4 regions of the Ectopseudomonas hydrolytica genome follow, and region 1 is predicted to be linked to each of the others. Evidence: riboswitches for the same ligand, from Rfam matches in the RefSeq annotation. Region 1 holds a riboswitch; each other region holds the start of a gene.
What was found. A riboswitch is a leader RNA that binds a small molecule or an ion and turns the genes downstream of it on or off. The one in region 1 is predicted to bind cobalamin.
Positions count from the first base shown of each region.

Region 1 (7,751 bases):
AGCCAGGTGGCGCCGGCCAGGTGCGCGCGCTCGACCAGCGCCGCCGAGGGATAGGCCTGCAGCCCATCCAGCTCGCCGCGTGCAGCCAGCGCGGCAAGGCTGACGGACAGGTCGCGGTTGTCCGGATCGTGCACCGGCACATTGGTCGACAGGTCGATCAGTTCACCCTGCGCAGCCGGTTGCTTGAGGCGGAACAGGCTCGCCTCGCGGCTACCGGCCAGCACGTAGGTGCCGCGGCCGACCTCGCCGGAGACCAGATGCCGACGCGCCGCCTCGCGGTAGGCGAGCATCACCGTGCTCGGGTTGATACCCAGCGTCCAGGCCAGGCGCCGCTGCGGCGGCAGGCGTTCGCCGGGCTTGAGTTCACCGCGGCCGATGGCGGCGGCGATGGCCTCCACCAGGGCGAGGTAGGTGGGCAAGGAAATGCTGGACAGGTCAGGGAGCCACATTGTTTGCCATGCAATATAAAGATTTATCCATACAATGCGCCGCACTAGCATCGGGGTCAACACCACCCGGAGTGCCCGTCATGTTCGACCTCGCCCAACTGCGCCAAAGCGCACAACTGGTTCACCGCCATATGGCGCCCACGCCACAGCTGAGCTGGCCGCTGCTGTGCGAGCGCACGGGTTGCGAGTTGTGGGTCAAGCACGAGAACCACGCCCCCACCGCCGCCTTCAAGGTGCGCGGCGGGCTGGTCTATATCGACGCGCTGCTGCGCCGCGAGCCGCAGGTGCGCGGGCTGGTCACCGCCACCCGCGGCAACCATGGTCAGAGCCTGGCGCTGGCCGCGCGTCAGGCCGGCCTGGCGATTCGTATCCTGGTGCCGCAGGGCAACGCCCGCGAGAAGAATGCGGCGATGCGCGCCCTCGGCGCCGAGGTGATCGAACATGGCCGCGACTTCGACGAAGCGCGCGCCGAAGCCGCGCGCCTGGCCGAACGCGACGGCCTGCACTGGGTGCCGTCACTGCACGAGGATCTGGTGCGCGGCGTGGCCACCTATGCCCTGGAGCTGCTGGAGGCGCTGCCGAACCTGCGCCGAGTGTACGTGCCCATCGGCCTCGGTTCGGGCATCTGCGGGATGATCCGCACCCGCGACCTGCTCGGCCTCGACACCGAAATCGTCGGCGTGGTCGCCAGCGGCGCCGATGCCTACGCGCAGAGTTTCGAGCAGGGTTGCCTGGTACAGACCGAACGCGCCGACACCCTGGCCGACGGCATGGCCTGTCGTCAGCCGCAGCCATTGGCGCTGGAGATGATCCGCGCCGGTGCCGCGCGCATCGTGCGCGTGAGCGATGAGGAGATTCGCGCCGCCATCCGCGCCTATCACGAGGACACCCACAACCTCGCCGAGGGCGCCGGCGCCGCCGCGCTGGCCGCGCTGATGCAGGAGCGCGAGCGCAACGCCGGCCAGCGTGTGGCCGTGGTGCTCAGCGGCGCCAATATCGACCGCGCTGCGCTGGCCGAACTGCTGCGTGACGAGGCGCCGGTCGCGGCCTGACTCAGCGGAACGGCGGCTCGTCGAAGCTGCGCAGTTTGCGCGAATGCAGCGAATCGAGCTGACTGCGCATCAGCTCCAGCGCGGCGATGCCGATATGAAGGTGCTGGGTCACCGCGCGCTCGTAGAAAGCGCCGGCTGCGCCGGGCAGCTTGATCTCGCTGTGCAGGGGCTTGTCCGACACGCACAGCAGCGTGCCGTAGGGCACCCGCAGGCGATAGCCCTGCGCGGCGATGGTGCCGCTTTCCATGTCCACCGCCACCGCGCGCGACAGGTTGATCAGCGGCCGTTCCTGGGCCCAGCGCAGCTCCCAGTTGCGGTCGTCGTAGGTCAGCACGGTGCCGGTGCGCAGGCGCTTCTTCAGCTCGTCGCCCTGCTCGCCGGTGACCAGCTTGGCGGCCTCCTGCAACGCCTGCTGCACCTCGGCCAGCGCCGGCAGCGGGATGTTCGGCGGCAGTACGCGATCGAGAATGCCGTCGCGGCGCATATAGGCGTGGGCCAGCACGTAGTCGCCGATGGTCTGCGACTGCCGCAGGCCGCCGCAGTGACCGATCATCAGCCAGCAGTGCGGACGCAGCACGGCCAGGTGGTCGGTGATGTTCTTGGCGTTGGACGGGCCGACGCCGATGTTGACCAGGGTGATGCCATGGCCATCCGCGGCCAGCAGGTGATAGGCCGGCATCTGGTAGCGGTGCCAGACCACGTTCTCGATGATCGCCTGCATCTCGCCTTCGGCCATGCCGCGCTCGATCACCACGTTGCCCGGCAGCACCATGCGGGTGAAGCGCGAGTCGCCCACCAGCATGTCCAGACCATGGCGGATGAACTGGTCGACGTAGCGGTGATAGTTGGTCAGCAGGATCCACGGCTGCACGTGGCGCCAGTCGCTGCCGGTGTAGTGCACCAGGCGGCGCAGGGAGAAGTCGGTGCGCGCCGCGTCGAACAGCGCCAGCGGCAGCGGGTCGATGTTTTCCCAGTCGTACAGGCCGTCGGCGGTGCCGTCGGTGGCGGCGGACAGATCGGTACTGGGGAACACCCGCGCCAGCTCGGCGGCGGTCACGCCGCTGCCGGCCAGCTCGTCGCCCTGCTCCACCACATAGGGGTAGGGAATGTTCTGCTGGCTGACACCCACCTCGACGCGCAGGGTGAAGTCGTTCATCAGCGGGCGCAGCTGCTCCAGCAGGTATTTGCGGAAGGCCGCCGGCTGGGTCACGGTGATGGCGTAGGTACCCGGCACCTGCACCTTGGCGTAGGCGCGCACGGTGGTCGGCACCTCGCCCTGGCACAGGTAGGTCAGGCGCAGCTCGGGGTAGCGGAACAGGCAATGCTCGCTGGCGTCAGGGCGAATGCGCTCCTTGAGATAGCGCTTGAGCGCCCGGCTCAGGGCGTTGGTGGCCTGCAGATGCAGGGCGGCAAGGCGATCTACCGCCTCTTCCGGCGTATGGGCAATGACGAAATCATCGGAACAGGGTTTCACAGCGTGTCTTCCTGGCTGAGTGAACGCCCCTATCTTGCCTGCATACGGCGACGAAAACATAGCGCGCGGCAGCGAGCCCGTCGTCGCGCCAGCAGCTAGGCTTATGGCAATCAGCCAGCCGGAGGGCCGCGCCATGCCCCGTGCCATCGCTCCACTGCTGCTTGCCCTGCTTTGCTGCTGCGCTCAGGCCGGGGAACTGGACGGCCACTATCGCGCCACGCTCGACGGCCAGCCGAGCGAGCTGATCCTGCGCCAGAACGGCGATGTGGTGGAAGGCGAATATCTGGAGAACCAGCGCCTGCGCCTGATCGTCAAGGGGCGCTATGACGGTGAGCTGCTGCGCGCCGAAATCAGCGAACCGCAGTCAGGGCTGCTGCTGGCCAACATGAACGCCACCTACGCCAATGCCATGCTCAACACCAGCATCGCCGCGCGCGATCCGCGCAACGGTCAGGTGCTCGAGCGCCAGGCCCTGTTCCAGCGCGTTGCCGCAGCCCCCGCCGCGCAAACGCCGCCGGCAGCCACCTCGGGCAAGCAGGACCCGGCACTGATCGGCACCTGGGTGCACGAGAAGATCATCAACAGCGGCGGTGCCAGTTTCGCTTCGTTCACGACCCTGATGACCTTGCAGCTGAACGCCGATGGCAGTGTCACGCAATGGACCCGCTCGATCGATGGCGGCAGCGACTGGAGCTATGACAGCCCCGGCGAGGTGCAGTACAGCGGCCACTGGCGCAGCCAGGACGGCATGCTGCTGGTGCGCCTGGCAGGCGCTGCCGACTATCAACCGGCCGCCTACTACCGTTTCAGCGACCAGTACTTGGTCACCGAGAGCAATACCGGCAAGATGATCTGGCAGCGCCGCCGTTAGCGGCGCGTGCTCAGGCGGCGCTGTGGTGCAGACGCACGTTGAACAGCGGCCCCTGGCTGAAACGCGACAGGGCCTTGGCGGCGGCCAGCACGCCCAGGTCGATCAGCGGCTCGACCAGGATCACGCTCATATAGGCCAGACCGAAACTGGCCACAGCCGCCAGGTTCTCGCCGGCGAAGCCCTGACCGTAGAACGCCCAGAAGGCCACCCAGGCGACGATACCGCCCTGGTAGGCGGTCGACAGCGCCAGCGCCTGCTTGTAGGAGAGGTCCACGTAGGCCGTGCCCGGCGCGACGATGCGCTTGGCCAGCAGGCTGATGCCCCACAACGGCAGCAGCAGGGTGGTGACGTTCATGCCGTACTGCGGCAGGTCGAACTGAGCGAACAGCACCCCCTGCAACAACAGGCCAGCGGCCAGACCAATGGCGGCAGCGCCGGCGCCGAACAGCAGCAGCAGGGTCGAGCCGAGGATCAGGTGCACCTCGGAAACACCCACCGGGTGATGCGGCAACACCTCGAAGAAGCAGAACACCAAAGCAGTGGTCAGCAGGCTGCGCAGCGCCAGGGCCGTCACCCCGCCGTTGTCGCGGATGGCATCGCGCGCCAGTTTGGCGGTCAGGCCGAAGGCGCCGACAGCGGTTGCGTAGCTGAGGAAGATCTTGGCGCCTTCGACGACACCGGGTTCGATATGCATGCGAGTTCCTTGGCCGCGCCCACCGCGCGACGATTCGGATGAAGGATGGGCGAATCGCCCGTTTGCCGATGGCAGGTCTCCTGGCTCACGGCTTGCCACTTCGCTCGCCTTCCCGGCCTGGCGGCCAGTGGCATAGGGAGCGTCGTACGCCGTTTACAGTTGCGGGGGCAGCCAGGGCATTGGCGACGCGGCGCCGCACCCTGTTCCCTTTTCATCCGCGCGCCAGAGGCGGCGGAACCATCGGCGGCAACCTTACTCCGCCGCCGGAGCAAAAGACAGCATCCGCACTCGCCGCCGCACGGGTCAGGTGGGCGACCGAGCCACGTGCAGGCCGCAGGCCACTTTCCGGCAGCTGCGCCGCGCTGGCTGAACGAACGCTGTCCCGAACACGGCCGATGCGGCACAGATGCGGAAAGCGTCACACCGCCAGGCGTATATGTAACTTCATATTACAAAGCAAGCGTAGTATTTCTGCACTCGCGCCGGCCTCTGCCCACGCGAGCCTGCAGGCCCATCATCCAGTCACGAGAGCGCATATGAAGAAGACCCTGATCGTTGCGTTGACCGCCCTGTTCGCAACCGGCGCCATGGCCGCCGAACAGCAACCGCACTGGAGCTACAACGGCAACGAAGGCCCCGAACACTGGGCCCAGCTGGACCCAGGCTACGAAACCTGCGCGATCGGCCACGCCCAGTCGCCCATCGATATCCGCAATGCCACCCGAGCCTCCCTGCCGCGCCTCGCCTTCGACTACCAGGTCAGCCCGGCCGAGGTGGTAAACAACGGCCACACCATTCAGGTAAACCTGGCCAATGCCGGCGGCATCGAGATCGACGGCAAGCCCTACCGCCTAGTGCAATTCCATTTCCATACGCCCAGCGAGGAGCACATTGCCGGGCAGGCGTTCCCGATGGTGGCGCACTTCGTCCACCAGGCCAGCGACGGCCGCCTGGCGGTGGTAGCGGTGCTGTTCAAGGAAGGCGCGCAGAACCAGGCGCTGGGTCAGGTGTTCGACACCATGCCGCCCAAGGCAGGCGAGAAAGTCGAGCTGGCCGGCAGCTTCACCCCGCAGGCCGTGCTGCCGCAGCAGCAGGGCTACTACGCCTTCGCCGGCTCGCTGACCACCCCGCCGTGCAGCGAGAACGTGCAATGGCGCGTGCTGAAGCAGCCGGTCGAACTGTCCCATGCACAGCTGGAGCAGTTCCAGCACCTGTATGCGATGAACGCACGCCCGATCCAGGCGCTCTACGACCGTGAAGTGCTGGAGAGTGACTACTGACCCGCGTTATGCGCCGGCTGAATAGCCGGCGCTTCGTTCCGGGACTATCGCCCCTTACAGCAGATGCGGCGTGCTGCGCGCCACCAGCGCCTCGACGTCGACGCCGCGCGGCAGGGTGCCGTAGACGCGGCCGCGGCCTTCCAGGCGGCTGGCGATAAAGGCGTCGCTGACCACGCTGTTGCCGGCCTCCAGCAACAGCTTGGCCTGCAGCGCCACGGCCATGTCCTCGGTCAGCTGGCGGGCGCGGTACTGGATGTCGGCGGTGTCGCTGAAGTCGGTTTTCAGTCGCTGGATATGCGCCTTCAGCCGTGCATCGCCATGGCCGTCACCGAGCTCATTGAACAGTGCATCGAGTACGCCCGGCTCCTTGGACAGGGCGCGCAGCACGTCCAGGCACTGCACGTTGCCCGAGCCTTCCCAGATCGAGTTGACCGGCGCCTCGCGATACAGACGCGGCATGATGGTTTCCTCGACGTAGCCGGCGCCGCCCATGCATTCGCTGGCCTCGTAGACCATTTCCGGGGCGCGCTTGCAGATCCAGTACTTGCCCACCGCAGTGACCAGGCGGGCGAACTTGTCTTCCTGCTCGTCATGCAGATGATCGAGCGCGCGGCCCATGCGCATGCACAGCGCCAGGGCGGCCTCGCTCTCCAGGGCCAGATCGGCCAGCACGTTCTGCATCAGCGGCTGGTCGGCGAGAATCTTGCCACCCACCTGGCGATGCGCGCAGTGATGCGCGGCCTGGGTCAGCGCCTGGCGCATCAGGCTGCTGGAGCCGACCATGCAGTCGAAGCGGGTCATAGCCACCATCTCGATGATGGTGGGCACGCCGCGCCCTTCCTCGCCGAGCATCCAGGCGAAGGCGCCGCGGTATTCCACTTCGCTAGAGGCGTTGGCCCAGTTGCCCAGCTTGTTCTTCAGGCGCTGGATGTAGAACTGGTTGCGCGTGCCATCCGGGCGATGGCGCGGTAGCAGGAAGCAGCTCAAACCCTTGTCGGTATAGGCCAGGGTGAGAAAGGCATCGCACATCGGCGCCGAGCAGAACCACTTGTGACCGACCAGCTCGTAGCCCTGCCCCGGCCCGCCAAGGCCGATGGGATAGGCACGGGTGGTATTGGCGCGCACGTCGGTGCCGCCCTGTTTCTCGGTCATGGCCATGCCGATGGTGACGCCGGCCTTCTGCTCCATCGGCAGGTTGCGCGGGTCGTACTCGGTGGCAAGGATCTTCGGCAGCCACTGCTCGGCCACATTCGGCTGCAGGCGAATGGCCGGCACGGCGGCGAAGGTCATGGTCAGCGGGCAGCCGCTGGCGGATTCGGCCTGGCTGTGCAGATAGGAAAGCCCGGCGCGGGCGACATGGGCACCGGCGCGCGGGTCGGTCCAGGGCAGCGACGGCAGGCCGTGCTCGATGGCCGTGCGCATCAGTTCGTGATAGGCCGGGTGGAATTCCACCAGGTCGATGCGGTTGCCGTAGCGGTCATGGCTCTTGAACACCGGCTTGTTCTCGTTGGCGAGAAAGCCCGCCTGCATCAGCGCGCCGCCGGCCAGCGCGCCATAGGCGCTCAGACGTTCTTCCGCCCAGGCGCCATCGTAGCGGCGGACCCACTCCTGCAGCGGCAGATCGAGACGGTAGAGGTTGGCGCCGTCGAGGCTGGGCACCTGGTTGAAGACCTCATGGGTTTCGGCGTGCAGACTGGGTTTCATCGGGTTGACTCCTTGGCGCCCACGGCGCGCAGGCAGAAGGTGACGAGGCTGGCGCTGACCTGAGCCAGTTCCAGACTGGGATGACCTGCAGCACGGGCCGCACGCGCCGGTGGCGAGAGCGGTCCGACCAGGGCTTCGGCGATGGCACCGACCAGACAGGCGGCGGCCAGGCCCACCTGGTCCACCTGAAACTCGCCGCTGCGCCTGCCTTCTTCGAGCAGGTCGAT
Region 1 is NZ_CP099397.1:4,434,082-4,441,832, forward strand. It holds gene L1F06_RS20825 (aminotransferase-like domain-containing protein) at 1-449, opposite strand, end outside; gene L1F06_RS20830 (threonine dehydratase) at 530-1,501, shown strand; gene amn (AMP nucleosidase) at 1,503-2,975, opposite strand; gene L1F06_RS20840 (hypothetical protein) at 3,109-3,846, shown strand; gene L1F06_RS20845 (energy-coupling factor ABC transporter permease) at 3,857-4,540, opposite strand; cobalamin riboswitch at 4,594-4,797, opposite strand; gene L1F06_RS20850 (carbonic anhydrase) at 5,077-5,820, shown strand; gene L1F06_RS20855 (acyl-CoA dehydrogenase family protein) at 5,875-7,524, opposite strand; gene L1F06_RS20860 (TetR/AcrR family transcriptional regulator) at 7,521-7,751, opposite strand, start outside.

Region 2 (7,751 bases), 810 kb from region 1:
GATGCCAGCCATCTGGGCAAGCTGTTTCGTCAGCGCTTCGGCGTGGCGCCGGGGGCCTTTCGGCGGCAGCGTGGTATGCAGGGGGTCGACGCCGGATAGATCTGGTGCGCACAGCGCACCCTACGGGTCGGCGCAGGGTGTCGCAGGGCCGCCTAGGCCGTGCGCACCCATCAATCCTGTGGATAACTGCGCGGCGTATACACCCACTCGCCACCATCGGCGCGGGGGAAGCGGCGGGTCTGGCTGGAGCCGATGATCACCAGGGTGCGCATATCGACCAGCTCCGGGGTCAGCTCGCCGAGGGTGAGGGTGCGCAGGGCTTCGGCCGGGCGGCCGATATCGCGCCCCAGCACCACCAGGGTCTGCGGTTCGCGATGCTGGCGCAGCAGCTCCAGGGCGCGGCCGAGTTGCCAGGGGCGGGCCTTGGAGATCGGGTTGTAGAAGGCCATGGCCAGATCGGCGATGGCGGCATGCTGCAGGCGTTTTTCGATAACCGCCCAGGGCTTGAGGTTGTCGGACAGGGAGATCAGGCAGAAGTCGTGGCCCAGCGGCGCGCCGGCCTTGGCGGCGGTGGCCAGGGCGGCGGAGACGCCCGGCAGCACCTCCAGTTCGACGCCGTGCCAGGCCTCGCTCTGCGGGCTTTCCAGCGCTTCCATCACGGCAGCAGCCATGGCGAATACGCCGGGGTCGCCGGAGGAGATCATCACCACGCGGCGGCCCGTGGCGGCCAGTTCGAAGGCATGGGCGGCGCGCTGCAGTTCCTCGCGGTTGTCGCTGGGGTGCACGCATTGATCGGCGCGCAGCGGGCCGGCCATCTTCACGTAGGTGTCGTAGCCGAGCAGATCTTCGGCCTCGTCCAGGGCACGGCGCACGGCCGGGGTCATATGCTCGGCTGCGCCGGGGCCGAGGCCGACCACGCTAAGACGGCCGCGGCGCTGACCGAAGCGCTCGATATCCAGTGGTTGTTCGCCCAGCAGCAGGCGCAGGCCGTCGCCCCGGTGGCATTCGGCAGGCAGCTGGGAGGCGCTGTGGATAAAACGCAGCGGTAGCCTGAGCTCCCTTGCGGCCGCGTGCAGCTCGGCATTGGCCATCCAGCCTTTGTCCGCAAGCAGGCAGGCCAGTGCCTGCGGCGCCAGCTTGGCGGCGCTCAGCGCCTGCTGCAGGCGGGTGGCCAGGTCGGCGCCGGGGCGTTCGATCAGCGCGGCAGCGACGCGCGGGTGGATCAGCAGTTCGTCGGCCCTCGGTGGGCGTTGCTCGGCGGTGATATGGATCACCCGCGACGCGGTCTGATCCACCGGCAGCTGCGCCGCCTCCAGCCAGGGCGCCTGGCCCTCGATGCGCACGCTCTCGCCGCCGAGCAGATCGCTGACGAAGCGCTTGCCCTGCTGCAGGTCAGCCAGCGCATAGCCGGCCGGCGGCTCCAGCAGGCAGGTGCCGAAGCGTAGTTCGCCGCTGGTGGTGATGGCCGGCGCCACGCCCAGGTGCGGGGCGATCTCGCGGGCCAGACGATTGACCCCGGCCAGGCCGCCGAGCAGCGGCACCACGGCGCTGCCGTCCTCGGCCAGGGCCAGCACCGGCGGCTCGGTGCCCTTTTCCGCCAGTAGCGCGGCCAGGCTGCGGATGACGATGCCGGCGGCGCATAGCGCCAGCAGCGGCTGGCCGGCGCGATACAGGGCGCGCAGGTGGTCACCGAAGTCGTCGTAATGGCGCTCTGCGACATCGACACGGCCGCGCAGGCCATGGATCACGGCCTGTGGATAAAGCGCCTTGAGGCGTTGTGCAGTGGCCAGCGCGCTGGCGCCGAGGATGACGATGTTCATGCGGTAAATCCTGTAGCCCGGATGCAAGCCGGGGAATGGGTTTCCCGGATTGCATCCGGGCTACGCGCTTCGAGGTATTTTTCGTAGGCGCCCGCTTGCGGGCGATGCGCCTGCAATGGATCGCCGGCAAGCCGGCTCCTACAGCGTTGGCGGTGTTATCCCCGCCACTTCTGCCCGGGCACCAGAATCATCGAGAAGTACGGCGAATCCATCGGCTCCACCTCGTCCAGCGGCACGATCTTCTGACTGGCCATGGTGGCGCGCTCGACGTAATGGGCGCGGCCATCTAGGCCCAGCTTGCGCAGCACGCGGCGTACCTTGTCGAAGTTGCGCCCGAGCTTCATCACCACGGCGGCCTCGGCGTCGCGCAGGCGCTGTTCCAGCTCGTCTTCCGCCAGCACGCCGGAGAGCACGCTCAAGCTCTGGTTGCGGTACACCAGCGGTGTACCGAGCACCGAGGCGCAGCCGAGCATGGAGCACACGCCGGGTACCACCTCCACCTCGTAGCGGTCGGCCAGGCGATCGTGCAGGTACATGTAGGAGCCGTAGAAGAACGGGTCGCCCTCGCAGATCACCGCCACGTCCTGGCCCGCGTCCAGCAGCCGGGCGATCTGCTCGGCGCAGGTGTCGTAGAAGTCGGCGATCACATCCTCGTAGGACAGCGGCGGGGCGAGCTTCTCGGTGGTCACCGGGTAGACCAGCGGCAGGCGCTGTTGGGCGGCGTCCAGGTGCTTTTCGATGATGCCGAAGGCATTCCCGCCGTGGCCGGCATTGTGCTTGGCCTTGGCCACGAAGTAGGCCACCACCGGCGCCGACTGGAGCAGACGCAGGGCCTTGAGGGTAAGCAGCTCGGGGTCGCCGGGGCCGACGCCGAGGCCGAGCAGACGACCAGCCATCATTCCACCTCCGAGGCCAGGGCGTTGACCGCGGCCACCGCCATGGCGCTGCCGCCACGGCGGCCACGGATGATCACGTAGGGCACGCCGCGGCTGTCTGCGGCCAGGGCATCCTTGGATTCCGCCGCGCCGATAAAGCCCACCGGCATGCCGATGATCAGCGCCGGCTTGGGCGCGCCGGCGTCGAGCATTTCCAGCAGGTAGAACAGCGCGGTGGGGGCATTGCCGATCACCACCACGCTGCCCTCCAGGTGCTCGCGCCAGTGCTCCAGGGCCACCGCCGAGCGGGTGTTGCCGACTTCGCGGGCCAGCTCCGGCACACCGGCGTCATGCAGGGTGCAGATCACGTGGTTGTTCGCCGGCAGGCGCGGGCGGGTGATGCCCTCGGCGACCATGCGCGCATCGCAGAGAATCGGCGCGCCAGCTAGCAGCGCCGCACGACCGGCCGCGCCGGCACCGGCGGAGAAGCGCAGATCCTCCACCACGTCGACCATGCCGCAGGCGTGGATCACCCGTACGGCGAGTTTCTCCAGGTCGGCGGGGATGCCGTCGAGGTTGGCCTCGGCGCGGATGGTGGCGAAGGAGCGGCGGTAGATTTCCTGGCCGTCGCGGATGTAATCAAGCATCGGGTTTTCCTGCGGGGTGTTGGCGGGCGAACCAGGCGCCGGCCTCGTCGATGGTCATGGCCGGCGCCAGCAGACGGCCGAAACCGGGTGCCTCGGGCGTGCGTTGGTAGAGCTGGTAGTGATCGGGCGTGCTGGCCAGCAGGGTATAGGGCTGCACGCGGGCGCTGGCGCAACTGCGCGGGCAGGCGCTGAGGTGCACCTGAGGGCGGGCGCGGCTTGCGCGCAGCAGCTCGGCCAGGTGCAGGGCGTGGTGCTTGCTGTCGGCCAAGCCGCGGGCGCAGGCGGCCGAACCGGTGCAGGCGACCAGGCCGAGCAGCGGCTCGTCGGCCTGGGTCAGCAGGCCCAGCTGGTCCAGCTCAGCCAGCAGTTCGCGGGCGCGGGCTTCGGGGACGTTGCCCAGCAGCAGACCCTGCCAGGGCGTCAGGCGCAGCTCGCCATCGCCATGGCGCTCGCTCAGCTCGGCCAGCGTGGTCAGTTGTTCGGCGTGCAACCGGCCCAGCTGGGCGCCAGCGGCGACCATGCACAGGCCGCTCTGCGCCTGTGGATAAATCCCCGCCGGCGCGCGCTCGATGGTGGCGGCGGGCTGCCAGGTGGCCGGGGCCGGCTGCAGGGCAGAATCCAGGCGCGCCTGCAGGCGTTGCAGCAGTTCGTTGGCCGGGATCTGCGTCAGCAACTGGCGCATGCGCGACTGCTCGGGCGTGGCCAGTTCGAGGAACAGCAGCAGCAGCTGGCGAACCAGCTCGAGCGCCTGGCTCGCTTCGACGCGTGCGACGGGCGCATCGCCAGGGCAGCCGGCCAGGCCCAGCAGCAAGTGGTGTTCGTCGTCGGCCGCCAGCCACAGGTCGTGGGGGTGTTCGCGCATGGCCAAGGCTTCGCCGCCATCGAGTTGCAGGGCGAACTTGGGCGACAGGGCATGCAGCGCCGGGGTGTCCTGCAGCAGGTCGAGCAACTGGCCGGCCAGTGGGCGCACGTCCATCCGCATGTGCGGGTCGAGGCCGGCGGCGGGGCTGAGCAGCAGGTTGCGCACATCGTCGGCGGCGGCCACGCGCGGGCCTAGGCCGGCGCTCAGCAGCGCGTCGATCAGCGCGTTTTCCTGGCCGGGCAGCACGCCGCGGATCTGCAGGTTGCTGCGGTTGGTCAGCTCCAGCACGCCGCTTGCGCCATGCCGCGCCGCCTCGGCAATCGCGCGCGCCTGGGCGCTGCGCAGCACGCCGCCGGGCAGCTTGATACGGCAGATGCCACCGTCCAGCGCGGGGACGATGCGCAGCAGGCCGGGACAGGCGGAAGGGCGAATGGAGGTGTGCAAGCGGTCACCTGTGGCTAACGACGCGGCGACCGAACCAGCGAAATCCGCCCACAGGGGGATTCCATGGCATCGGTACACCCCGCCCGATGTTGGCACTCGCGACCAGCGTTCGTCGGCAGGTCTCCTGGCTGACAGGTCATGATCCGCTGCGCCTTCCCGGTTAACAGGCCGTTGAAAAACTACCTACGTTGGCAATACGGCGTTAAAAACGGCCTCAAAATGCTCATTTACAACACGTAAACTGCGCTTTTTCGGCCGTTTTTGCCTTGTCTTGCCTACCTCGCCTACGTTTTTCAACGGCCTTTCACCCAGTGGCCGATTGCATTGGACTCGCTGTTTACAGTTGCGGGGGCAGCCACGGTTTTACCGTGTTCCCTCTTAGGCCCGTTTTATAAGGGGCACCGACGAAGGCTGTATTATGCCCGCTTTGCCCGGCGTCGCGACACGCGCCCTGTCGGCTACTTGCGAGGAAGGTAGATGAAACCCTGGTTGACCCTGGTCGGCATCGGTGAAGACGGCTACCCCGGCCTGGGCAAGGCCGCGCGCCGCGCGCTGCTGGCGGCTACACGCATCGTCGGTGCGCCGCGTCAGCTGGCCTTGCTGCCGCCCTGCATCGGTGGCGAGCGGGAAACCTGGCCCAGCCCCTTCAACCTTGAACCGCTGCTGGCGCGGCGTGGCGAGGCGGTGTGCGTGCTGGCCAGCGGCGACCCGATGTTCTACGGCGTCGGCGCCAGCCTGGCGCGCCAGCTGCCGGCCGATGAGCTGCAGGTACTGCCGTCGCCGTCCTCGGTGTCGCTGGCGGCTGCGCGTCTGGGCTGGCCGCTGCAGGAGATTGATGTGGTCTCCTTGGTCGGCCGGCCGCTCGCCACGCTCAACGCCCGGCTGTTTCCCGGCATGCGCCTGCTGGTGTTGAGCGCCGATGGTGACACGCCCGCGCAGGTCGCCGAAGCCCTGTGCGCACGCGGTTTTGGCGCCAGTCGCCTGACCCTGCTGGAACACCTTGGCGGGCCGGATGAGCGCCGCATCGAGGGCCTGGCCGCGAGCTGGGACTTGCCGCGCGGCGCCGACCTCAACCTGCTGGCCGTGGAATGCCTGGCCGACGCCGGAGCACACCTGCTGCCACCGACCTGTGGTCTGCCTGACGAGGCCTACCGCCACGACGGCCAGCTGACCAAGCGCGACGTGCGCGCGGTGACCCTGGCGCGCCTGGCGCCGCTGCCCGGTGAGCTGCTGTGGGACGTGGGCGCCGGTTGTGGCTCCATCGGCATCGAATGGATGCGCGCGCACCCGGCCTGCCGCGCCATCGCCGTCGAGGCCAACGAAGGGCGTCAGGCCCATATCCGCCACAATCGCGATGCCCTCGGCGTCCCCGGGCTGCAACTGGTCGCCGGGCATGCGCCCGAGGCCCTGATCGGGCTGCCAGCGCCGGATGCCATTTTCATCGGCGGCGGCGTCACCGTGCCCGGTGTGCTGGATGATTGCTGGGCCGCACTCAAGCCCGGCGGGCGCCTGCTGGCCAATGCCGTGACCATTCAGAGCGAGGCGGCGCTGGTGGCCTTTCGCGAACGGCAGGGTGGCGAGCTGCTGCGGCTCACCGTGGCCCAGGCGCAGCCGCTGGGCGGGTTCGACACCTGGCGCGCGGCGCTGCCGATCACCCTGCTGGCGGTGCGCAAGCCGTGAGCGCGCGACTTCTGCTGCTCGGCGGCACTACCGAGGCCCTGCGCCTGGCCCGCCGCCTCGGGCCGGATACCGTCTACAGCCTGGCCGGCCTCGGCCGCGTGCCGGACGACCTGGCCTGCCGCGTGCGCGTCGGCGGCTTTGGCGGTGCCGAAGGCCTGGCGGCCTTTATCGCCGAAGAAGACATCGAGCTGCTGCTGGATCTGACCCACCCCTATGCCGCGCAGATCAGCCATAACGCCGCCCGCGCCGCCGAGACTGCTGGTGTGCCCTGCTGGGCCCTGCGCCGCCCCGGCTGGCAGCCGGGCGCAGGCGACGACTGGCGCGAGGTGGATGGCTGGGATGAACTGACCCGCGCGCTGACGCCGTTCCAGCGGCCGTTCTTCACCTCCGGTCGCGAGCCGCTGGCGCATCTGCACGAGATACCCGAGCACCAGCACTGGACGGTGCGCTGCCTGCAGGCCGAACCGGCGCCGCCGCGTGCCGAGATCATCGGCGCGCGCGGGCCGTTCTCTTTGGACGAGGAACGTGCGCTGTTCGCCCGTATCCGCTGCGATGTGCTGGTAAGCAAGAACAGCGGCAGCGCCTCCACCGAGCCCAAGCTGCAGGTCGCCCGCGAACGGGGCCTGCCGGTGCTGCTATTGCGCCGCCCGCAGTTGCCGGCTGTAACGCGCCAGTTCGAGGAGCTGGACGCTCTCTACGAGGCGCTGTCCTTGTAGGGCGGGTGAAACCCGCCAATGCCGGCCTGGCGGGTTGCACCCGCCCTACGCTTGCTGCGCCTGCGCTGATTCCGTAGGGTGCGCCGCGCGCACCGGGGCTTCTAGCACCTGCCGGATTGCCTCCGGACCACGACGCGCTGCTAGACTGCCGGCCCGTTCTGGAGACCGTCATGAGCCAAGCCCCCTACGCCCGCGTTCTGTTCATCGGCCCCGGCCTTGGTCGTGGTGCCTCGGCCGAGCGTCTGCAGCGGCGCGTCGAAGCACTGCTGGGCGAGGCGCATCTGCATGACAGCGAGCAGGACGGCTGCTGGCAGGCCATCGCTGCGGCGCCGCGACCGCTGCTGGTGGTGGATCTGGAGCCGCGCGCCGATGCTGCGCACCGTGACTGGCTGCGCGAACGCATCGCCGAGCGCGGCGATGGGGCGGGCGTGTTCGTGGTCTGCGCGGCGCTGGAGGATGCCTGGCTCGATGGCCTCGCTGCGCTGCTGGCGCGTCGTGAGGCGCACCTGCCCTGCAGCGACGTGCCGCCGGTGCCGGCGCAGCACGCCTGGTCGCAGATCCCACCACATGCGCAGCGCCTGCTGCTGTGCAACGGCCCGCGCTGCACGCGCAAGGGCGCGCTGGGCCTGTGGAAAACCCTGCGTCAGCGGCTCAAGGCCGCCGGCAAGCTGGAGTGCGACGGCGGTGTGCATATCACCCGCAGCCAG
Region 2 is NZ_CP099397.1:5,245,550-5,253,300, reverse strand. It holds gene L1F06_RS24705 (GlxA family transcriptional regulator) at 1-99, shown strand, start outside; gene cobJ (precorrin-3B C(17)-methyltransferase) at 171-1,820, opposite strand; gene L1F06_RS24695 (precorrin-2 C(20)-methyltransferase) at 1,976-2,716, opposite strand; gene L1F06_RS24690 (precorrin-8X methylmutase) at 2,716-3,342, opposite strand; gene cobG (precorrin-3B synthase) at 3,335-4,648, opposite strand; cobalamin riboswitch at 4,746-5,069, opposite strand; gene cbiE (precorrin-6y C5,15-methyltransferase (decarboxylating) subunit CbiE) at 5,126-6,328, shown strand; gene L1F06_RS24675 (cobalt-precorrin-6A reductase) at 6,325-7,044, shown strand; gene L1F06_RS24670 ((2Fe-2S) ferredoxin domain-containing protein) at 7,215-7,751, shown strand, end outside.
Region 2: linked by a shared signal. The riboswitch ahead of cobG (precorrin-3B synthase) and the one ahead of L1F06_RS20845 (energy-coupling factor ABC transporter permease) in region 1 are both predicted to bind cobalamin.

Region 3 (7,751 bases), 2.6 Mb from region 1:
GAGGTTTCCTCAAGGCTGGCGAGGATCGGCGCGCAGTCCAGCAAGCCCTGCTCCAGGCGCAGCCAGCCGGCCTCGTCTGCCGGCAGGCCGAAGCGCAGGCTGTCCAGCTCGGCGAACAGCCTGATCAGAATGCCGCGCCGTGCCAGCAGCTCCATGCAGGGCACCGCACGGCGCGTGCAGCAGAACTGGAACAGCGCCGAACCGCCGGTAGGCGGCAGGCCGCAGTCGCGCAGCAGCGCCGCCAGACGCTCGCCATCGGCCAGCAAACGCTCGCGCTGGCGGCGCTGGCCGTCGCTGTCAGCAAGCAGCTGGCGGGCGATGCTGCGCGCCGGACCGCTGACCGCCCAGGGCCCGAGCAGCGCTTCCAGCTCATCCAGCAAGGCCTGCGCCGCCAGCACGAAGCCCAGACGCAGGCCGGCCAGACCGAAGAACTTGCCGAACGAGCGCAGCACGATCAGCCCCGGCATGTCGCTGTAGGCCGCCAGGCTGTGCTGCGGCGTGCAGTCGATGAAGGCTTCGTCGACCACCAGCCAGCCGCCGCGTTCGGCCAGCTCGTCGTGCCAGTCGAGCAGGCGCGCCGGCTCGATCAGACGCCCGGTCGGGTTGTTGGGATTGACCACCAGCAGGACGTCGAGCTGCGGCAGCGCGCGATGCACCGAGCCTTCGCTGAGCTTGGTGATGCGATGGCCTTCGCGGCGCCAGGCCGCGGCGTGCTCGGCGTAGGTCGGCGCGAGGATGCCCACGTTGCTGTGCGTGCGCAGCCGTGGCAGAGCCTGGATCGCCGCCTGCGAACCGGCCACCGGCAACAGGCTGGCGGCGCCGTAATAATCGCGCGCGGCCGCCTCCAGGCCATCGTTGATCTCGGGCAACCGCGCCCAGGCCTGAGCGGGAACCGGCGGCAGATCCCAGCCATAGGGGGCGATACCGGTGGACAGGTCCAGCCAGTCCTCCAGGGGGATGCCATAGCGCTGCGCCGCCGCGCGCAGTCGACCTCCGTGTTCAAGCACCCAGCACCTCCCAGATCATCAGGCACAGCAACCACAGGCCAACGCCGGCAACGACCCGGTTCATCGCCCGTTCGATATCCCGCGCGCGCGGCGCAGGGCCCTCGCCCAGCTGCGGGCGCTCATGCAGCTCGCCGTGGTATTCGGCGGCGCCGCCCAGACTCACACCCAGGCTGCCGGCACCAGCGGCCATCACCGGGCCAGCATTGGGACTGTCCCACAATGGCGCCTGCCGGCGCCAGCAGCGCAGCGCCAGAAGGGTATTCCCGAGCAGCGCATAGGTCAGCGCCACCAGGCGCGCCGGGATGTAATTGAGTAGGTCATCAATCTTCGCCGCCGCCCAGCCGAAGCGCTCGAAGCGCTCGTTGCGATAGCCCCACATGGCGTCCAGGGTATTGCTCAGGCGGTACAGCACCACGCCGGGCGCACCGGCGACGATGAACCAGAACAAGGCGGCGAATACCGCATCGGAACCGTTCTCCAGCACCGACTCGGTACCGGCGCGGGCCACGCCGGTGGCGTCCAGCTCGGCGGTGTTGCGGCTGACCATCCAGCCGACCCGCTCGCGTGCCAGCTGCAGATCGCCCAGACGCAGCGCGCGGGCCACCGGCTGCGCGTGCTCGTAAAGACTGCGCAGGCCAATGGCGAAATACAGGGCGAAGATCTCCACCGCCCAGCCCAACCCGCTGATCTGCACCAGCAGCCAGGTGAGCAGGGTCAGCGGCAGCACTGCCAGGCACCAGGCGGTGACGCCATGGCTGCGCCAGCCACCGCCGGCCGGGTTGAAGCGCTGCTCCAGGCGATCGGCCAGGCGCCCGAAGGCCACCAGCGGATGCGCGCGGCTTGGCTCGCCCAGCACGGCGTCCAGCGCCACACCGGCGCAGGTGATCAGCGCCAGGCTCATTGTTCAGTCACCCTGCACTCCCCATCGATTCTCGAACAGCAGCTCGCTCAGCGGTCGAGGCGTGGCCCAGCCCTCTTGCACCAGCATGGGTTTTTCATAGAAGGCATCCACCGGCCCCAGACAGAGCAGCGCCACCGGCTTGCTGCCGGCCGGCATGCCCAGCAGCTCAGCCAGCGCTTCGGGATCGAACAGCGACACCCAGCCCAGCCCAAGACCTTCGGCGCGCGCGGCCAGCCACAGATTCTGAATGGCGCAGGCCACCGAGGCCATATCCATTTCCGGCAGCGTGCGTCGCCCGAAGACATGTGCATCGCGTCCGTCCATCAGCGCCACCGCCAGCAGCTCGGCGCAATCGCGGATGCCCTCGACCTTCAGCCGCATGAATTCGTCGCTGCGCTCGCCCAGGGCCTCTGCGGTGCGTACCCGCTCGGCCTCCACCAGCGCATGGGCCGCCTCACGCAGCTGCTCATCGCGGATGCGCAGGAAACGCCAGGGCTGCATCAGGCCAACGCTGGGCGCATGGTGGGCGGCTTCGAGCAGGCGCGCCAACACCTCGGCCGGCACCTCGCCACCGCTGAAATGGCGCATGTCACGACGCTCGGCGATGGCGCGGTACACCGCCGCGCGCTCCTCGGGGCTGAAGGCGTGCTCGCTCATGGGCGCAGCAGCGCGGCGGCTGCCTCCGGGTTGGACGGCAGGTAGAAGTGGATATAGCTGGCGGTCAGTCGCCCCAGGCGATACACCGCCTCGGCCACCGGCTTGCCGTTCGGACAGCGCCCGCGCACCAGCGGCTCGAGCGGGCTGTCCAGGCGCGAGTGATGGTAGCTATGGCCACGCAGCTCGCCCTCCGGCAGCGTCACCTCCTGCAGGGCCAGCGCGGTCAGGCGCGGCTGCAATGCGGCGCTGCCCGTCAGCAGGCCGAGCATGCGCCCGCTGGCGCCCTGCTTGTCGCGCAGCTCGTCGAGCAGATAGAGCATGCCGCCACATTCGGCGAGCAGCGGCTTGCCGTCCTGATGATGGGCACGGATGGCCGCGGCCATGGCCTGATTGCCTGCAAGCTCGGCCAGATACAGCTCGGGATAACCGCCAGGCAGATAAAGGCTATCCACTTCGGGCAGCGCGCTGTCGGCCAGCGGCGAGAAATAGCGCAGCTCGGCGCCGAGAGCCTGCAGCAGATCGAGATTGGCCTGATAGAGGAAGGCGAACGCCGCATCGCGCGCCACGCCAATGCGCACATCCTTCAACAAGGGCGCGGGTTCATTGATGGGCGGCGCGGCGAAACTCACCGCCGGCGGCAGGTCGACATCGGCACTGGCCGCCAGCGCATCGGCGGCAGCGTCCAGGCGCGCATCCAGATCCGCCAGCTCGGCGGCCTGCACCAGGCCCAGATGGCGACTGGGCAACTCCACCGCGGCGCTGCGCGGCAAGGCGCCGAACCAGCGAATGCTCGGCGGCAGGGCATCGCGCAGGATCTCGCCATGACGGCTGCTGGCAACGCGATTGCCGAGCACGCCGGCAAAGGGCAGATCGGGCTGGAAGGTGGCCAGGCCATGGGCCAGGGCGCCGAAGGTCTGCGCCATGGCCGCGCCGTCGATCACGCCCAGCACCGGCACGCCGAAATGACGCGCCAGGTCCGCCGCCGAGGGTTTGCCGTCGAACAGGCCCATCACCCCTTCGATGAGGATCAGATCCGCCTCGCCCGCAGCCTGCCACAGCAGGCGACGGCTCTCCGCCTCACCGACCATGGCCAGGTCGAGCTGGTACACCGGCGCGCCGCTTGCGCGGGCATGGATCATCGGGTCGAGAAAATCAGGCCCGCACTTGAACACCCGCACGCGCCGACCCTGGCGCGTATGCAGACGTGCCAGCGCAGCGGTGACGGTGGTCTTGCCCTGGCCGGAAGCCGGGGCGGCGATCAGCAACGCCGGACAGTGACGTGTCGTCATCAGAATTCGATGCCCTTCTGCGCCTTCACGCCAGACTTGAACGCATGCTTGACCAGGCTCATCTCGGTGACCGTATCGGCCGCCTCGATCATCCCCGGCAGGGCACCGCGGCCGGTCACCACCACGTGCTGCAGCAGCGGCCGGGCCTCGATATCGGCCAGCACCGCATCCAGTTCGAGATAACCGTGCTTGAGGGCGATGTTCAGCTCGTCCAGCACCACCAGGCCAACGGACTCGTCGCCGAGCAGACGCCGGGCCACGGCCCAGGCCTCCTGCGCCTTGGCGATGTCGCGCTGACGATCCTGGGTCTCCCAGGTGAAGCCCTCGCCCATCACGTGGTAGCTGACTTCCTCGGGGAAACGGCGGAAGAAGGTTTCCTCACCGGTGCTGGCCGCGCCCTTGATGAATTGCACCACGCCAACCTTGATACCGTGGCCAAGGGCGCGCGCGACCATACCGAAGGCGCTGCTGCTCTTGCCCTTGCCGTTTCCGCTGTGCACCAGCAGCAGGCCGTATTCATCCTGGGCCTGGGCGATCTTCTCGTCGATCAGGGCTTTCTTGCGCTGCATGCGCGCCTTGTGGCGGGCGTCGCGTTCGGCGGATTCGCTCATGCTGTGCTCCTGCAAGTCAGGTGCCCGCGTTGCCTGCTTCAGGAACAGTGCGAACGACTATGAAGAATCGCGATGATCCGCGCGACCTCATACAGGCGCCAATGGCTGGTCAGGCGAGCGGAAGGCAGGCAACACCGAGGCCCCGGTAGAAGCGGAGCACTGGCCGGACAACGCCCTCCGCGATGCCGTGGAACTGCGACAGGCCGGTCTCCGGGCTCGTGAGCGAACCTGAAAGGTTCGACGCTGCGCCTTCCCGTGCATTGCACAGTGGCCTGAAACAGCGTTTGACTCACCTACCGTTGCGGGGGCAGCGCCGGCATTGGAACCGGCTTCCCTGTTTCACCCCGGCGCCGTCGATGGAGACGACGCGGGGCACCTGAAGCAAGGCGCGCAGGGTAGAGGCTGACAGCCTCGTGCGTCAACGACAGTCAATGTTTCGGCACGAAGCCCGGTGGTTTGCGCGCCAGCCACTCAACGAAGGTACGCATGCGCTCATCGCTCAATAGCGCCTCACGGCTGTTGTAAGTCAACGCCAGCTCCTTTTCGCTGAACAGGCGGTGAATCTGGTTATGGCAAGCCCGGCAGACCCAGAGCGTGGCGGTAATGCGCTCATGCCGCGCATAGCGCTTCTGTACATAGACCTTGTCATGCAGGGCCTTGGGGATCAGATGGTGGCGGGTCAATGCGACTGGCCTGGCGCACAGCTCGCAAACCTCGGGCTGAGGCGGCAAACGGATGGGATCGGCCATACCCGGCTAACGCTTGCGGCAGAGCGTCAGACCGTCGCCCAGCGGCAACAGCGACAGATCGATGCGCGGGTCGTCACGCAGGGCCAGGTTGAGCGCCTGGATCGCGCGCGTGTCTTCGCTGTCGGGGGAGCGTTGCAGCACCCGACCGCTCCACAGGGTATTGTCGAACAGCAGCAGGCCACCCTGACGCAGCAGAAACAGGGCCTGCTCCAGGTAGGCCGGATAGTTGGCCTTGTCGGCATCGACGAAGATCAGGTCGAAGACGCCCTGTCCCTCTCGAGCCAGCGCCGCCAGGCTTTCAAGCGCCGGGCCCAGCCGCCACTCGATGGATTCGGCAACCCCGGCCTCGGCGAAGTAGCGGCGCGCCGTGGCGTTGTAGTCTCCAGGCAGGTCGCAGCAGATCAGGCGCCCACCCTCGCCCAGGGCCTGCGCCATGCAGAGCGCACTGTAGCCGGTGAAAGTGCCCACCTCGACGATCCGCCGGGCGCCGGTGAGGCGCACCAGCAGCGCCATGAACTGCCCCTGCTCCGGCGCAATCTGCCAGCGCGCCTGGCTTAGCTGCGCGGTTTCTTCACGCAGGCGGGCGAGCAGCGGCGACTCGCGCAGGGAGACATCCAGCAGGTACTGGTAGAGGGCGTCGTCGAGTTGCAGCGTACGCTGAGTCACGCTCGCCTCAGGGATTGCGCGCCAGTTCGGGGGTGATGATGCGTTTGGCATCGAGGTAGACGCCCTGCCAGTAGCCGCTGGCCAGGCTGTCCAGACGCACCGTACCGCCGGTGGAAGGGGCATGGACGAAGCGCCCCTCGCCGACATAGATGCCGGCATGACTGACGGCGCGCCCGCCATTGGTGGCGAAGAACACCAGATCGCCGCTCTGCAGGGCGTCGCGCCGGACGTTGGGCGCGCGCATCGCGCTGAGCTCGCGGGTCGAGCGCGGCAGACTGATGCCCGCGGCATCCCGGTACACGTAACCGATCAGGCCGCTGCAGTCGAAGCCGCCATCCGGGGTGTTACCGCCATAGCGGTAGGGTGTACCGACCAAACCCAGGGCACGAAACAGCACATCCTCGGCGCCCCCCTGGTAATGGGACGCAGTGGAAGGCGGTATATAGGTGGGCTGGGGAGAGGGAGCGCGACTGCTGCAAGCACTCAGCAGCAAGGCGAGAACAAGCAGGGCAACACGGGTCGTAACGGGCATGAGCGAGGCGATCCTGAGCCTGGATGCGCTCTACTCTGCCGTCTCGCGACGAACGGCGCAACCCTGCGGGCGCGCCGTCATGCGTCAAGGATGGCGCTTGGCCTGCGCTTGGCTCTCTTCCACCGGAGCCAGCGCCAGCACGCGCTTGGCCTGCAGGTAGCTGCGATTCCAGTAGCTGTCGTCCAGGCTGTCGATGCGCACGCCGCCGCTGCGGCTGCTGCTGGAATGGATGAACTGATCATCGCCCAGGTAGATGCCGGCGTGACTGACACGACCACGACCGCGATCGTTGAACAGGATCAGATCGCCGGGCTCCAGATCGGCACGGGCCACCTTGGGCGCGTCCAGGTTGATCAGTTCACGCGTGGAACGTGGCAGTTCCAGGCCGATTTCCTCACGGAACACGTAGCCGACGAAGCCGCTGCAATCGAAGCCGGACTGCACCGACGTACCGCCGTAGCGATAACGGGTGCCGATCAGCGAACGACCCAGCTCGAGCAGGCTGTCGGCCAGTTGCGGCATTTCGTAGGGTTTGTCGTCGATCAGAGCGGTGATTTCGTCCTCGGCAGGTTTCACCTGCTGAGCGACGGGCTTGACCGCGGGCTCGGTAACCTGGGGCTGCGGCGCATGGCCGGCACAGGCGGCGAGGAAGGCTGTCAGTGCAATGGGCACGAGGGGTGCGAAGCGTTTTAGCATGGGCACGACCGTGTCAGTGGAATTTATAAGTGCGCGACTATGCCTTCTATGCAGCCCATTTGCAAATTCTATCGTTGGAAATGTGACTCAGTAGTTCCATCCTGCCATCTAACGCGCCCTCCCCGGTTTCCCGCTCGGGCGCGAAAGACTCAGCCAAGTAGCTCGCTGAGTGGGATGAAACGCAGGCTGTCGCCTTCGGCCAGGGTACTGCCCTCCATGACCTCGGCCAGCCCTTCGGCCCAGGCGGCACTGCGCAGCACCCCGGAGCTCTGGTTGGCATAGGGCACCGCGCGCCCACCTTCCAGACGCGCGCGCAAGTACTCACGGCGCGTGCCCGGCTTGTGCCATGCGAAGCCAGCCGGCACGACAAACCCCAGCGGCTCGACACGCTGTACGCCGAGACGACGCAGCAGGTAAGGACGCGCCAACAAGCCGAACGTGACCAGGGTCGAAGCCGGATTACCCGGCAAGCCTATGACCGGCACGCCCTGATAATGGCCGAAGGTCAGCGGCTTGCCCGGCTTGATCGCCAGCTTCCACAGCGCCAGCTCGCCGGCCTCACGCAGAGCCAGACCCAGATAATCCGCCTCGCCCACCGACACGCCGCCGGTGGAAAGGATCAGATCCACATCGCCCAACGCGC
Region 3 is NZ_CP099397.1:1,803,157-1,810,907, reverse strand. It holds gene cobD (threonine-phosphate decarboxylase CobD) at 1-1,007, opposite strand, end outside; gene cbiB (adenosylcobinamide-phosphate synthase CbiB) at 1,000-1,908, opposite strand; gene bluB (5,6-dimethylbenzimidazole synthase) at 1,912-2,565, opposite strand; gene L1F06_RS08370 (cobyrinic acid a,c-diamide synthase CobB) at 2,562-3,854, opposite strand; gene cobO (cob(I)yrinic acid a,c-diamide adenosyltransferase) at 3,854-4,465, opposite strand; cobalamin riboswitch at 4,650-4,860, opposite strand; gene L1F06_RS08360 (hypothetical protein) at 4,894-5,214, opposite strand; gene L1F06_RS08355 (O-methyltransferase) at 5,221-5,880, opposite strand; gene L1F06_RS08350 (C40 family peptidase) at 5,888-6,412, opposite strand; gene L1F06_RS08345 (C40 family peptidase) at 6,497-7,108, opposite strand; gene L1F06_RS08340 (molybdopterin molybdotransferase MoeA) at 7,258-7,751, opposite strand, start outside.
Region 3: linked by a shared signal. The riboswitch ahead of cobO (cob(I)yrinic acid a,c-diamide adenosyltransferase) and the one ahead of L1F06_RS20845 (energy-coupling factor ABC transporter permease) in region 1 are both predicted to bind cobalamin.

Region 4 (7,751 bases), 830 kb from region 1:
GGCTTCATCCAGGCCACCATCCTTGAGCGCCAGCGACTCGCGCCAGACCCGCGCCGACAGCGGGTTCATGTCTTCCGGCTCGTCCAGCTCGATCACCGCCTGCACGGCCTCGTCGAACAGGCGGATCAGGTTGCTGAAGGCATCGCGGAAGAAGCCCGACACGCGCAGGGTGACATCCACCCGGGGGCGGCCCAACTGCTCCAGCGGCAACACATCGAAACGCTCGACGCGCTGGCTACCCGGCTGCCATACCGGGCGCACGCCCATCAGCGCCAGCGCCTGGGCGATATCGTCGCCGCCGGTACGCATGGTCGCCGTGCCCCATACCGACAGGCCGAGCTGGCGCAGGTGGTCGCCCTCGTCCTGCAGGTGGCGCTCCAGCAGGCGATCCGCCGCCTGCACGCCGAGGCGCCAGGCAGTGGGCGTGGGCAAGTGGCGCACGTCGACGGTGAAGAAGTTGCGCCCAGTGGGCAGCACGTCCAAGCGTCCGCGACTCGGCGCGCCACTCGGCCCGGCAGGCACGAAACGCCCCTCCAGCGCGGCCAGCAGACCGCCCATTTCGGCGTCGCCGCAGGCATCCAGCAACGGCGCGATATGCTCGGCCAGGCCGTCGAGAATCAGCGCCACCTCGGCGCCAAAGGCTTCGCTGCACTCCCCTGCCAGGCGCTGTTCGATCAGCCTCAGCGCCAGCAGCTCCAGGCGCTCGCGGGTATCGCCGACGGTGCGCCACAGGCTGTTATCCACAGCCATCAGCACTTGTGGACGGGGCCCCGCCCAGGCCTGGCCCATATCGCAGTCCAGCGGATCTAGGCCCAGCTCCAGGCCGCGCGCCAGTGCGCGCAGCAGGCTGGCATTGGCGCCCTGGCCATCGCCACGTGGGATGCGCAGCAAGGCCAGCAGGGTGTCGCGGCGCAGCTGGCCAGTCGGCGACTCGCCGAACACATGCAGGCCATCGCGGATCTGCGATTCCTTGAGGTCGCAGAGGTAGGCATCGAGCTGCGGCAGCCAGCTGTCGGCATCGTCGTTGAGTTGCAGGCCCAGCTCGCGGTCGAGGCTGGCCTCGCGCACCTTGGCCAGGATCTCACCGCGTAGCTCCACGGCGCGGCGCTGGTCGAGCTGGCTGGCGTCGTAGTACTCGTCGGCCAGGCGCTCCAAATCACGCAGCGGGCCATAGCTTTCGGCGCGAGTCAGCGGCGGCATCAGATGGTCGATGATCACCGCCTGGGTGCGGCGCTTGGCCTGCGCGCCCTCGCCCGGGTCGTTGACGATAAAGGGATAGATATTCGGCAGCGGGCCGATCAGCGCCTGCGGCCAGCAGCCCTCGGACAGGCCGACGCTCTTGCCCGGCAGCCATTCCAGATTGCCATGCTTGCCGACGTGGATCAGCGCATCGGCGGCGAAGACCTTGCGCAGCCAGGCGTAGAAGGCGATATAGCCGTGCGGCGGCACCAGATCCGGGTCGTGGTACACCGCCGCCGGGTCGAGCTGGTAGCCGCGCGCCGGCTGGATGCCGACGAAGCACAGACCGAAGCGCAGCCCGGCCACCATCATCCGCCCGCAGCGGAACATGGGATCATCCTGCGGCTCGCCCCAACGCTCGCGTACTGCCTGCTGATTCTGCTCAGGCAGGCTGTGGAAAAACGTCAGGTAGTCGTCCAGCGCCAGGCTCTGCGCACAGGGGCGCGTATCCAGGCCATCCAGATCGTTGGTGACGCCGCCGAGCAGGCTGTGGACAAGTGCGGTGCCGCTATCGGGCAGGTTATCCACCGGATAGCCCTGGGTCTGCAGCGCGTGGAGGATATTCAGCGCGGCGGCCGGCGTATCCAGACCCACGCCATTGCCGATACGGCCATCGCGGGTCGGGTAGTTGGCAAGAATCAGCGCGATTCGCTTCTGATCGTTGCTTTTAAGCGCCAACTGACACCAGTTACGCGCCAGTTCAGCGACGAAGGCCATACCCGATTCGTGTGCCTGGTAGCACACCACATCGCTCTGGCTGCGCTCGCTGCGCCAGGCCAGACCCTTGAAGCTGATGGCGGTGCCGATCAGCCGGCCATCCAGCTCGGGCAGTACCACATGCATGGCCAGGTCACGCGAGCCCAGGCCCTGGGCGCTGGCCTGCCACTGCGCCTGGTTATCCAGCGAGCAGATGGCCTGCAGCACCGGGATATCGCGGCGGAACACCCGCGCCTGTGGCGCCTCAGGGTTGGACAGGGCAAAGCCGGTGGTATTGATGATCAGCGCGGCGTTCGTTTCGTCCAGCCAGTCCTGCACCTGGCCCAGACAGGCCGGCTCCTTGAGGCTGGCCACCGCAATCGGCAGCGGGTTAAGGCCCTGGCCGAATAGGTGCTGGCAGAAGGTATCGACGAAGGCAGTGTTCGCCGACTGCACATGGTTGCGGTAGAACAGCAGCGCCACCACAGGCGCGTCAGGCTGCCACTGCGCATGCCAGTCGGCCAGCGTGGCCGGACTGTGCTGCGGGTGATAGAGGCCGACACGCGGCAGCGCTTGCGGCTCCTGCCAGGCATCGTCGCGCCCCAGCCAGCGGCTGCCGATGCAGCGAAACAGCTGGCGGGCATTGTCCAGCCCGCCCTGACGCAGGTATTGCCACAGGCGCTGGCTGTCTTCTTCCCCGACGTTGCCGAGCGCGCTCAGCTCCGGGTCGGGCTTGTCGTCACCCGGCACCATGATCACTGTGGCGCCGCGCGCACCCAGCTCAACCAGGCGCTCGACGCCATAGTGCCAGTAGCTCACCCCGCCATGCACCGAGATCAGGATGACCTTGGCATGCTGCAGCACCTGCTCGACGTAGTAATCCACCGAGGCGTGGTTGCTCAGCTGCGCCGGGCTGGCCAGGCGCAGGCTGGGGTAGTCGTCCGGCAGTTGCCGCGCCGCTTCGGCCAGCAACGACAGGTGCGAATCACCCGTGCACAGGATCACCAGCTCGGCCGGGGTCTGGCCGAGGTCGGCGATGCTGTCGGCCGGCAGTTGAGCACCGGGTTGGGTACGCAGTAAGTGCATCTACGAATCCAAGGACATCGCCCGCAAGCGGGCTCCTACAGGGTGTGTGTAGGAGCCCGCTTGCGGGCGATCATTATCAAGCCAGCGCCGCCTTCAGCTCGGCTTCAATAGCCGCGCGGTCGAGCTGCTGGCCGATCAGCACCAGGCGGCTCACACGCGGCTCGTCGGCCTGCCAGGCGCGGTCGAAATGGCGGTCGAAGCGCTGGCCGACGCCCTGCACCAGCAGGCGCATAGGTTTGCCAGGGATTGCCGCGAAGCCTTTTACCCGCAGGATGCCGTACTGGGACACCGCCGCCTTCAGCGCAGCGAGCAGGCGCGCCTCCTCGGCTTCGGGTAGTTCCACGTGGAACGAGTCGAATTCCTCGTGATCATGGTCTTCATCTTCGTCGTCGTGATGGGTACGGCGGCTGTCGATATGCAGCTCGGTTTCGCTGTTCAGGCCCAGCAGCACGTCCAGCGGCAGCTCGCCGCCGTGCGCCTCGATCACCTTCACCGCTGGCGGCAGTTCCTCGGCCACCTCGGCGCGCACCGCGGCCAGTGCCTCGGCATCGAGCAGGTCGGCCTTGTTGAGAATCACCAGGTCGGCGCTGGCCAGCTGATCGGCGAAGAGTTCATGCAGCGGCGACTCGTGGTCGAGGTTGGGGTCGAGCTTGCGCTGCTCGTCCACCTGATCGGGGAAGGCGGCGAAGGTGCCGGCGAGCACTGCCGGGCTGTCGACCACGGTGATCACCGCGTCGACCGTGCAGGCGTTGCGGATTTCCGGCCAGTTGAAGGCCTGCACCAGCGGCTTGGGCAGGGCCAGACCACTGGTCTCGATCAGGATGTGGTCGAGGTCACCCCGGCGCGCCACCAGTTCGCGCATCACCGGGAAGAACTCTTCCTGCACGGTGCAGCACAGGCAGCCGTTGGCCAGCTCGAAGACCCGACCGTTGGCCTCTTCCTCACTGCAGCCGATGGAACACTGCTTGAGGATCTCGCCATCGATACCCAGCTCGCCGAACTCGTTGACGATCACCGCGATACGGCGTCCTTCGGCATGGGCCAGCAGGTGGCGCAGCAAGGTGGTTTTGCCGGCACCGAGAAAACCGGTGACGATGGTGACAGGCAGTTTGGCGAGGGTTTTCATGGTGGCCCCGTGGCGTCGGTCAATTCGGCGGACGGGTACGGGCAGACAGGCACGCAGAGGCATGCTGGCCGCATCGGATCACCCCGTCCGAGCAAGTGGCTGGTCAATCGAGGCAGGTCTCCTGGCTCACGGCTTGCGCGGCGCGCGTCCCTTCACCTTCCCGCCGGTTGGCAGTGGTCTAACGAAGGGCATAACCGTTCACAGTTGCGGGGGCAGCCAGGGCATCGACCCTGTTCCCTCTTAGCTTCGCCGCGCTTCGGCGGCGAAGAACCTCGAAAGCAAGAAGGCTACGCAGGCCGCGGCGGCCGGTCAATCGCGGTTGACCGCTGGCAGGTGCCATGTTGAGCTACGCCACCGCTCAGCCCGAATGCCACTCATGTTGCCGACTGCCTCCGCCCCCCCATCCGCCTCACCGACACAGGTCGTCGCCGGGCTGGGTTGTCGTCGCGGCTGCAGCCGGGACGAGCTGCTCGAACTGCTTATCCACAGCCTGGCTCGGCATGAGCTGACGGTGAACAATCTGGCCGGCCTGGCCAGCATCGCCCACAAGCGCGACGAAGCCGGCCTGCATGACCTGGCCGAACATCTGGGCCTGGAGCTGGTGTTCTTTTCGCCCGAGCAACTGGCTGGCTATCAGACGCCGACAGGCGCCAGCGCCCTTAGCCAAGCCACCACCGGCAGCCCCGCCGTAGCCGAGCCTTGTGCCCTGGCGCTGGCGGCAAACATGGGCACAGCGCCGCGCCGGCTCGGCGAGAAAACCCGCAGCGCCAGCGCCACCTGCGCGCTAGCCATATTCGACAGAGAACCCGAATGACCGTCTACTTTATCGGCGCCGGCCCCGGCGACCCCGAGCTGATCACCGTCAAGGGCCAGCGCCTGATCCGTGCGTGCCCGGTGATCCTCTATGCCGGCTCATTGGTGCCCGAAGCGGTGCTGCAGGGCCATAGCGCCGAACAGGTGGTGAACACGGCCGAGCTGAATCTTGGGGAAATCGTCACCCTGCTGCATCAGGCCCATAGGCGCGGCCAGGACGTGGCCCGGGTGCATTCGGGTGACCCTTCGCTGTATGGCGCCATCGGCGAGCAGATTCGCGAACTGCGTGCTCTGGGCATTCCGTTCGAGATCGTCCCAGGCGTCACCGCCACCGCCGCCTGCGCGGCGCTACTGGAAAGCGAGCTGACCCTGCCGGGTATCGCCCAGACGGTGATCCTTACCCGCTATGGCACCACCTCGCCAATGCCCGAGGACGAACAGCTGCATGACCTGGCCAGGCACCGCGCAACCATGGCCATCCACCTTGGTGTGCGCCAACTGCCGGCTATCGTCAGCGAACTGCTGCCGCACTATGGCGCCGACTGCCCCATTGCCGTTATCCACAGGGCCAGTTGGCCGGATCAGGACTGGGTACTGGGCACCCTGGCCGATATCGAGGCAAAGGTCGCCACCAAGGAGTTCCGCCGCACGGCATTGATCCTCGTAGGGCGGGTGCTCGATCCGGGCTCCTTTGCCGAGTCGGCGCTATATGACGCCGGGCATCGTCACCTTTACCGTCCCGGCAACGATTGAGCCTGGCGAGAAACCGTACAAAGCGCTGAAGGCCCCGCCATTTATGGCTTGCAGAGTCTTATCAACAGGATAGAAAGCCTGTTATCCAGATGCTCTGTGGATAGCGAACAGGCAGGCGAACAGTTTCTGTACAAGTCGCTGAAAGGCCCTGACTATCAAAGCCTTAGCCAGGTATCACAAGGATATCCACAGGATGATCCACGCCTACTGTGAGCAACTGCTCACAGCTGCACCTCGACCCGCTTGATACCCAGAGCCCGCAGTTCCGGCATTAGTGCATCCAGGCTGGCAAAGGTCTGCACCTGCTCGTCTTCATCCACCAGAAAGAAGCTGCGGCCCGCTTCCTTCTCGAACAACACGATCCACTGCGTGGTATTGGCCGGGTTGACCATGATCTGGGTGTCGAACAGAACGCCCTCGGCCGTTCCGCGTTTTACATCCGCGCGCTTCATCCGCTCTCCTGTTCCAGCCTGTCAGGGGTGCGCCTGCCGAAAAGCCTGGCAGGCGGGCGGACAGTGTAAGGGATGAGGTGGCCCTACTTGCCCAGCTGGTGAACTGAACAGATTCATGCTTATATATGCTTCATATACGAAACATATAAAGGAAACCAGTATGGGTATCGTCAATATCGATGACGAGCTGCATGACCAGATTCGCCGTGCGAGTAGCGTCTCGGGCCGCTCCATCAATGCCCAGGCAGGCTTCTGGATTCGCATCGGCATGCTCTGCGAGATGAACCCGACGCTGAGCTTCAATGAGGTGATGGCCGCCGAGATGCGCGCGGCCGGTGTGGTGGTACCGCCGCGTATGGCGGACGCGTCATGAGCAAGACGCCCGAACAGATCGCCCTGATGGCGGAGTCCGGAAGATTGCTCGCGTCCGTGTTCGGCTATCTGGATCGCCTGGATTTGCTCGGCATGTCCACTCTGCAAGTCAACGACCTTGTGGATAAGTACATCGTGGAGGAACTTAAGGCGCGTCCGGCGAGCAAGGGGCAGTATGGTTTCGCCTACGCCATGAACACGTCGCGCAACGAAGTGGTGTGCCATGGCGTACCCAGCGCAAACGAGATTCTGTGCGATGGCGATCTGGTGAATTTCGATATCACCCTGGAAAAGAACGGCTACATCGCCGATTCGAGCAAGACCTACCTGATCGGCGAGGTAACGGACCAGGCTCGTCAGCTCGCCCGAGTGACCTATGAAGCGATGTGCAAGGGCATCGCAGCCGTGAGGCCGGGCGCCCGCCTCGGCGATATCGGCCATGCCATCGAACGGCACGCTCGCGCCCACGGCTATTCGGTGGTTCGCGATTACTGCGGCCACGGTATTGGCCGGGAAATGCACGAACCACCGGAAGTGCTGCACTGGGGCAAAGCTGGCACCGGCCTGACGCTGCGCGAAGGCATGACCTTCACCATCGAGCCCATGCTCAACCAGGGCAAGGCGGATGTCCGTACCCTGCGCGACGGCTGGACGGTGGTGACCTGCGACGGCCAGCTCTCGGCGCAGTTCGAACACACCGTAGCGGTCACCCGAGACAGCGTTCGTGTGCTTACGCTGCGCCCGGAAGAGCTGCAACTGAGCAGCGTTTCGGCGTGATAGAAACGCAAAAGCCCGTCCATCTGGACGGGCTTTTTCTTCCCGGGCGGCCTTATTCGACCGTGACGCTTTTCGCCAGATTACGCGGCTGGTCAACGTCGGTGCCCTTGAGCACGGCCACGTAGTAGGACAGCAGCTGCAGCGGCACGGTGTAGAGGATCGGCGCGAGCAGGTCGTGGATATGCGGCATGGCCACCACATGGGTGCCCTCGCCGTTGCTCATGCCGGCCTGCTGGTCAGCGAAGACGATCAGCTCGCCGCCACGGGCGCGCACTTCCTGCAGGTTGGACTTGAGCTTCTCCAGCAGCTCGTTGTTCGGCGCCACGGTGACCACCGGCATGTCGGCGTCCACCAGGGCCAGCGGGCCGTGCTTGAGCTCGCCGGCCGGGTAGGCCTCGGCGTGGATGTAGGAGATCTCCTTGAGCTTGAGCGCGCCT
Region 4 is NZ_CP099397.1:5,262,311-5,270,061, forward strand. It holds gene cobN (cobaltochelatase subunit CobN) at 1-3,021, opposite strand, end outside; gene cobW (cobalamin biosynthesis protein CobW) at 3,098-4,147, opposite strand; cobalamin riboswitch at 4,242-4,437, opposite strand; gene L1F06_RS24765 (cobalamin biosynthesis protein) at 4,524-4,961, shown strand; gene cobM (precorrin-4 C(11)-methyltransferase) at 4,958-5,713, shown strand; gene L1F06_RS24775 (hypothetical protein) at 5,935-6,165, opposite strand; gene L1F06_RS24780 (ParD-like family protein) at 6,326-6,538, shown strand; gene map (type I methionyl aminopeptidase) at 6,535-7,314, shown strand; gene glmS (glutamine--fructose-6-phosphate transaminase (isomerizing)) at 7,367-7,751, opposite strand, start outside.
Region 4: linked by a shared signal. The riboswitch ahead of cobW (cobalamin biosynthesis protein CobW) and the one ahead of L1F06_RS20845 (energy-coupling factor ABC transporter permease) in region 1 are both predicted to bind cobalamin.